DNA from 2 places in the Candidatus Pelagibacter sp. HIMB1746 genome. Region 1 is predicted to be linked to the other one. Evidence: riboswitches for the same ligand, from Rfam matches in the RefSeq annotation. Region 1 holds a riboswitch; the other holds the start of a gene.
What was found. Region 1 has a riboswitch for S-adenosylmethionine ahead of ACTTBM_RS05460 (homocysteine S-methyltransferase family protein). Riboswitches for the same ligand answer to the same signal wherever they lie in the genome.
Positions count from the first base shown of each region.

Region 2: it holds a riboswitch for S-adenosylmethionine, as region 1 does, so the genes downstream of both, ACTTBM_RS02675 (O-acetylhomoserine aminocarboxypropyltransferase/cysteine synthase family protein) here and ACTTBM_RS05460 (homocysteine S-methyltransferase family protein) in region 1, are expected to answer to the same signal.

Region 1 covers NZ_JBNAJZ010000003.1:254,786-258,200, reverse strand. The annotation lists gene ACTTBM_RS05465 (DMT family transporter) at 1-214, shown strand, start outside; gene ACTTBM_RS05460 (homocysteine S-methyltransferase family protein) at 207-1,112, opposite strand; SAM riboswitch class V at 1,120-1,182, opposite strand; gene ACTTBM_RS05455 (putative 2OG-Fe(II) oxygenase) at 1,274-1,864, opposite strand; gene ACTTBM_RS05450 (sulfite exporter TauE/SafE family protein) at 1,901-2,647, opposite strand; gene ACTTBM_RS05445 (molybdenum cofactor synthesis domain-containing protein) at 2,663-3,163, shown strand; gene ACTTBM_RS05440 (YqaA family protein) at 3,144-3,415, opposite strand, start outside.
Region 2 covers NZ_JBNAJZ010000001.1:474,369-477,783, reverse strand. The annotation lists gene argC (N-acetyl-gamma-glutamyl-phosphate reductase) at 1-191, opposite strand, end outside; gene rpsI (30S ribosomal protein S9) at 225-662, opposite strand; gene rplM (50S ribosomal protein L13) at 664-1,122, opposite strand; SAM riboswitch class V at 1,263-1,329, shown strand; gene ACTTBM_RS02675 (O-acetylhomoserine aminocarboxypropyltransferase/cysteine synthase family protein) at 1,332-2,660, shown strand; gene ACTTBM_RS02670 (COX15/CtaA family protein) at 2,688-3,415, opposite strand, start outside.

The DNA of each region.
Region 1 (3,415 bases):
GGTATCTACTGGAATTGCTTGGTTATTGAGATTTAGAATTTTAATTAACAATGGTTTAATTTTTCAATCTCAAGTATCTTATTTAATTCCAATATTTGGTACCATTTTAAGTTATATCTTTTTAAAAGAATTAATAACAACGAAAGTTATAATTTCATTGATAGCAGTTATTATAGGTATCTATTTTGTAAGAAAAGGTACAAAATTTAAATAATGTTTTTTATTGCCTCTATATGTGAAGGCCGAGTTTCACAACATCCTCCAAGAATAGTGGCTCCATTTTCTTTAAATTTTTTTGCAAAATTTGATATTTTTTCAGGATCTAAATCTTTTCTTTGACCTAAAAAACTATTGGGGTTGGATCCATCATTTTCTTTATACTGAGAAGTATAACCACCTTTTGGTTTAGTTGTGATAAATCCATTTAATTTGAAACCAAATGGAACTTTAAGTTTTTGAATTTCATCTAAATTATTCTCATAATTTTCAGGCGAAACACATGCTAGAATTACTCCTAGGCAATTTTCAGTAATTATTGAATTAATTTCAGAAATTTTTTCTCCACTTGGTAAAGAGTTTCCTTCAGAAATATGAACCCCAACTAAGTAGGGTTTATTAAATTTCTTAATAGCTTCTATTCCACATCTAATTTCTTTGATACTACTCCAAACATCAAAATAGAAAAAATCTACTGAGGGGTTTAGTATTTGTGCTAATTCCAAATGATCTTTTGTGATTTCTTTTTCACTTCTCTTGTCTTCTTCATATGTCAAATCTTGAGGCGGGAGTCCTCCTGCAATCTTAATGTGTGGATTATTTAATTTAGCTTTTTGTGCAATTTCACAGGCTTTCTGATTTAAGAATTTAAACTGATCTTCTATTCCATTTTCTCTCAATCTTTTTCTTCTCGTTGTAAAAGTTGTAGTTACAATTACATCAGCTCCAGATTTAATAAAATCATTATGAATATTAAGTATTAAGTCGTGGTATTTTTCCTCAATTAAAGCATTTGCACTCCACAAAGTTCCTTTGGGTTCCATACCTCTAGCCAATAATTCTTGACCCATTCCACCATCTAAAATTTTTGTTGTTTTAAAAAAATTTTTATCCATCTTATCCTCACTTTTTTAGTGCTTAAGCTACATGCAGGTGCACAATATAGTTCAACTACCTTGCTAATTAGATCTATTGGGAATTTCCATTTTAGCAGTTTATGCCCGCAATAGGATCAAATCGGCAATTAGATTTATATAATATTATTAAAATTTGTAAATTATTTATTAAAAATTATTTTAGCATTGAAAGAAAATGATCTTCTTTCTTGCTCAATATTAAATGGGTATGCTGTATGCATTAAGTAATTGGGAAATATTAAAAGATCGCCTGTTTTTGGTATCAAATTAAAAATACTTTTTGAAAGAAAAGCTTTTTGCCCATTTATAAAATCAATTGTTCCATTGGTTTTTATTTTTTTATTTTTAACATTTTTATTTTTTGTCATATGTTTTGGAATTTTTAAATAACCAACACCCGATAAGTCGCCTTCATGATAATGTATAGGATTATACTCATTTTTATATTGGCTAACGACCCACAGGTTTAAAATTCTAATTTCTTTAATTTTTTTAATATGTTCTTTAGTTAGAAAAATTTTAATATTTTTTATTAATTCTTTTTCTAAATTTTTTTTTATAAAACTTTTAGAAATTTGAACTTCTTTTCTAATTTGACTTGCTAATTTTGAACTATAATCATTTGATTTTGAGAAGATTTTTGTATCAACTTCCTTGTTAAGTTTTTCTAAAAATTTTTTAGAAATTTTAGATTTTCCTATTGAAGGCCCAAATGGTTTAAAATTTTTCATGAGAGATTAAATATATCAAAAAATAATTAATTCAACTTATGCTATAAGTGTTATGCCCATTCTTATAGCAACAAAAATTACTAGACATGCAGTCATTAGAGCTAATATTTTGTTAGACAAGAATTTTATATTTAAAAAACTTCCAATTTGGCCACCAATTAAGACAGCAATAAATAGTGGCCAGTAATTTAAAAATTCGTCGAAGACTATATCCTTTGTTAATTGTCCACCTATACCAAAAATTGAATTTACTAAAATAAATAAAGATGCAGTACTTGTTATATGCCTTGGAAATCCTGCTTTCATCAAAAATAAAATAGGACTTAAAAATATCCCACCACCAATTCCAACCAAACCAGATATAAAACCAATTATTGATCCTATTAATATTGATAAAACTAGGGGTATTTTTTTAATAACAATTTCTTGTTTGTTAAAAGATTTGCTTTCAATAAGTAAAAAAATTCCAGCTAATATTAAAATAAAGAAAAGTAAAATTTCAAATAAATTTTTGTCAATAGAGATCGATGCTCCTATAAAAGCAAGAGGTATAGAACCAATTAAATAAGGATAAAGTAAATTAAAATTAATATTCTTTGATTTTAAAAAATTTATAGAATTTCCAGAAACTACAATAATATTACAAATCAAAGCTAAAATTGGAAAAATATAGTAAGGGATATCCCAAATTAAAAGTAAAGCAAGATAAGTGGAGCCACCACCAAATCCTATACTTGAATATAATATTGCAGTTATAAAAAAAAATATTGTAAGTATAATCATTAAAAAAATTTATTTATGATTGTAAATATAGCTTTACTAACTGTAACAGATACAAGAACAATTGATAACGATAAATCTGGTGCGATCTTGGTTGAAAAAATTAAAGAGGCCAATCATCAATTAATTGATAGAAAAATTTGTAAAGACAATAAAGCAGATATAGTTAAAATTTTAAAAGATTGGACTAGTCATAAAGATATTGATGTTATCATTACAACTGGTGGTACAGGTTTAACTGGAAGAGATATTACACCTGAGGCTGTTGATGAAATAGCAGATAAACATATTCCAGGATTTGGCGAAGTTTTTAGAACTATTAGTTTAAAAACAGTTGGTACGTCTTCAATTCAATCCAGAGCTTGCGCAGTTCTATCAAATGGTAAATATATATTTGCTTTACCAGGATCCTCAGGAGGAGTAACAGATGCTTGGGATGGTATTCTTAAACATCAATTAGATATTAATCATAAACCTTGTAATTTTGTTGAATTATTTCCTAGACTAAAAGAGAAATAAAAAAATATCTCATTATTTTTCCAAAACTCACAAGCAATAAAAAAATTAAAAATTTAATTCTCATCGTTCCAGCGACAAAAGTAAGTGGATCACCAATAATTGGTACCCAGGCAAATAACAAAGACCATTTACCATACTTTTTAAACCACTTAGACGACCTATCAATTTGTGTTCTACTAAATGGAAACCATTTTTTATTTTGAAATTTAAGTAAATAAATTCCCAAAAACCAATTGAAGATAGATCCTAAAA
Region 2 (3,415 bases), on a different contig from region 1:
GGATTAAATTTTACGATTTTAGGTAATTTTTTTTTTGACAGAGATTTATCATAATTAGAAATATTTTTTCCAACAGACGAGTTTCCACATAGATATTTAATATTAATATATTTATGGTTAATTAATAACTTAATTAATTGAACACCAATATATCCTGTAGATCCGGCAACTAATGCATTAAGCTTAGGCATTTTTTATTATAGCAGTTTAAATTGTAAAAAAAATTATCTTTTAGAAAACTGGAAGCTTCTTCTAGCTTTTCTTCTACCAGGTTTTTTTCTCTCAACAGCTCTAGAATCTCTGGTTGTAAGCTTTTCAGTTTTCAATGTTGTTTTTAAATTTTCATCAAAGAGAACCAAAGCTTTAGAAATACCATGAACCATTGCTCCAGCTTGACCTGTAGGTCCGCCACCTTTTACACTACATCTAACATCATAATCTGTAGCTTGATTTATAATTTCAAAAGGTCTTGTAATTTGCATTTTGTGAATTTCATCAGCAAAATACTCATTATATAATTTGCCATTAACATAAATTTTACCAGAACCTTTTTTTAACCAAACTTTTGCTATTGAAGTTTTTCTTCTACCAGTTGCATACTTACTATCTTTAAAATCTAATTTTAGCTTAGGAGTTTTTGTGTTTGATTGTAAGTTTTCCATATTAATTTCTTGCAATGTTTTTATTGTTTAGTTTATCTAATTCTATAACTTTTGGGTTTTGTGCAGCATGAGGATGCTCACTTCCAGAATAAATTTTTAATTTTGTTAGTTGTTTTCTACCCAAAACACCACCAGGCAACATTCTTTTAACTGCTAATTTCAAAGTTTCTCCAGGTTTTTTTTCATGAAGTTTTTCTGGTGTGGTAACTTTAATTCCACCAGGATGTCCTGTGTGTCTATAGTACTTTTTGTTTTGAAACTTCTTGCCAGTAAATTTTGCTTGTTCGATATTTTTTACTACAACAAAATCTCCATCATCCATGTGAGGTGTATAAGTAGTCTTATTTTTGCCTCTAATAATATTAGATACAACAGTCGCTAATCTTCCAACAACTGCATTTTTTGCGTCTATCTCGTACCAAGATGAAGTAACTTGATCTTTTTTTGTGAATTTTGTCATTGTGCGAGGATTAATACTATTAAATTATTCAAAGTCAATTTTATATTTAGCTTGTAAAACATAACTAATATGCTATTTATAACTTGCCGATTTGATCCTATTGCGGGCATAAAACTGCTAAAATGGAATTTTCATAAAATTATATCGGTAGGCATTTGAACTGTATTGTGCGCCTTGCATAAAGCAAAAGCACTAAAAAAGGAGTAAAAATGAGTACAAAAAGAAATAATCCAGAAACTATTGCGATACATGGTGGAGACTACAGAAGTGATCCAGCTACAAATTCAGTAGCAGTTCCAATTTATAGAACAACCTCGTATCAATTTAATAACACTGAACATGCAGCTAATTTATTTGCGTTAAAAGAGTTTGGAAACATCTATACACGAATAATGAATCCGACTAACGATGTGTTGGAAAAGAGAATCGCTGCTCTTGAAGGTGGTCTTGCAAGTTTAACTGTAGCATCTGGGCAAACCGCTTCTACTTTTGCAATATTAAACGTTGCTCAAGCTGGAGATAATATTGTTAGTTCAACAGATCTTTATGGTGGAACAGTTTCTTTATTTACGCATACTTTAAGTAAGCTTGGTATAGAAGTAAGATATGCAGATCCTTCAGATCCAAAAAACTTTGAAAAAGCAATAGACGATAAAACTAGAGCTTTTTATGGAGAAACATTACCAAACCCATATTTAAGAGTTTTTCCAATTAAAGAGGTTTCAGATATTGGTAGAAAATATAACATTCCATTAATCTTAGATAACACTGCTGCCCCTGTAATTTGTAAACCAATTGAACATGGTGCTGCTGTGGTTGTTTATTCTTTAACAAAATATATAGCAGGTCATGGAACAGTAGTTGGGGGTGCACTAGTAGATGGTGGAAATTTTGATTGGACAGCAGATCCAAAAAGACAGCCACTATTTAATGAACCTGATTCAAGTTATGGAGGTGTTGTTTGGGGTAAAGCTGTGCCCGAATTAACAGGTGCAAATGTTGCTTTTGCAGTTAGAGCAAGAGTAACCCTATTAAGAGATTTAGGATCAGCTCTTTCTCCGGATAATGCATTTGGCGTCATACAAGGACTTGAAACAGTTGCTTTAAGAATGAAACAACACTGTGATAATGCTGCAAAAGTGGTTGAGTACTTAAAAAATCATAAAGCAGTTAAGAGAGTAATTTATTCCACTGAACATAATGAAGAGATATCAAGTCGAGCAAAAAAATATCTTAAAAATGGTAATGGTGCTTTAGTTGGTATTGAATTATCTGGTGGTATCGAAGCTGGTAAAAAATTCATTGAGGCTTTAAAAATGTTTTACCACGTTGCAAATATAGGTGACGCTAGAAGTTTAGCAATACACCCAGCAACAACTACTCACAGTCAATTAAATGAGGATGAATTAGCTGCTTCAGGTGTAACCCCTGGATATGTTAGACTTTGTATTGGTTTGGAACATATAGATGATATCATCGATGATTTAGATCAAGCTTTAGACAAATCATCAAAAGGTAATTTAAAAGCAGTTAGTTAATTTTATTTATATGTCTACAAATAGAAATTAATTAATCTGTCTTTTGTATTTTGAGATAAATAAAAAATACAAAGTTGAAAGTATTATCAAAATAGAATTTATCTGGTGTAAAGATGCAAATAACATTTTTACTCCAGATAAAATAGTTATCACACCAAGAAAAATTTGAAATGCCAAAGTCAAACCAATTACAGTGATAGGTTTGTATAATTTTTTGTTTCCAGTGTTAATTACCTTAAAGAGGATTAAGGCATAAAAGACAATAATCAAGTATGCTAAATTTCTATGTATAAATTGAACAATAGAGGGATTATCAAAAACTTTCAAATTCAAAAACTCTTTAAAACTACTATCATCAGGAAAATAATTAACTCCCATCAATGGCCAGGTGTTATAGATTTTACCAGCATCCATACCAGATACAAAAGCACCTATAATTAATTGCAAAAATAATAAAACTAAAAAAATTTTTACTATAAAAAGATTAATTGAAATTGTTTGATTTGAAGAGGATGATAACTTTAAAAATTGCCAATATACAATTGATAAAATGATAAATGCTGTTACCAAATGTATTGCTAGTCTATAATGACTAACATCTATTCTTTCAACTAATCCACTTGATACCATGTACCAACCCAAAAATCCTTGAAAACAAACCAGTAAAAAAATGAGTCCATATTTTTTTATAATCCAAACTCCTTGTTTAAATGAAAAATAAACCATTGGAAGTAATACTGTTAAACCAATTATTC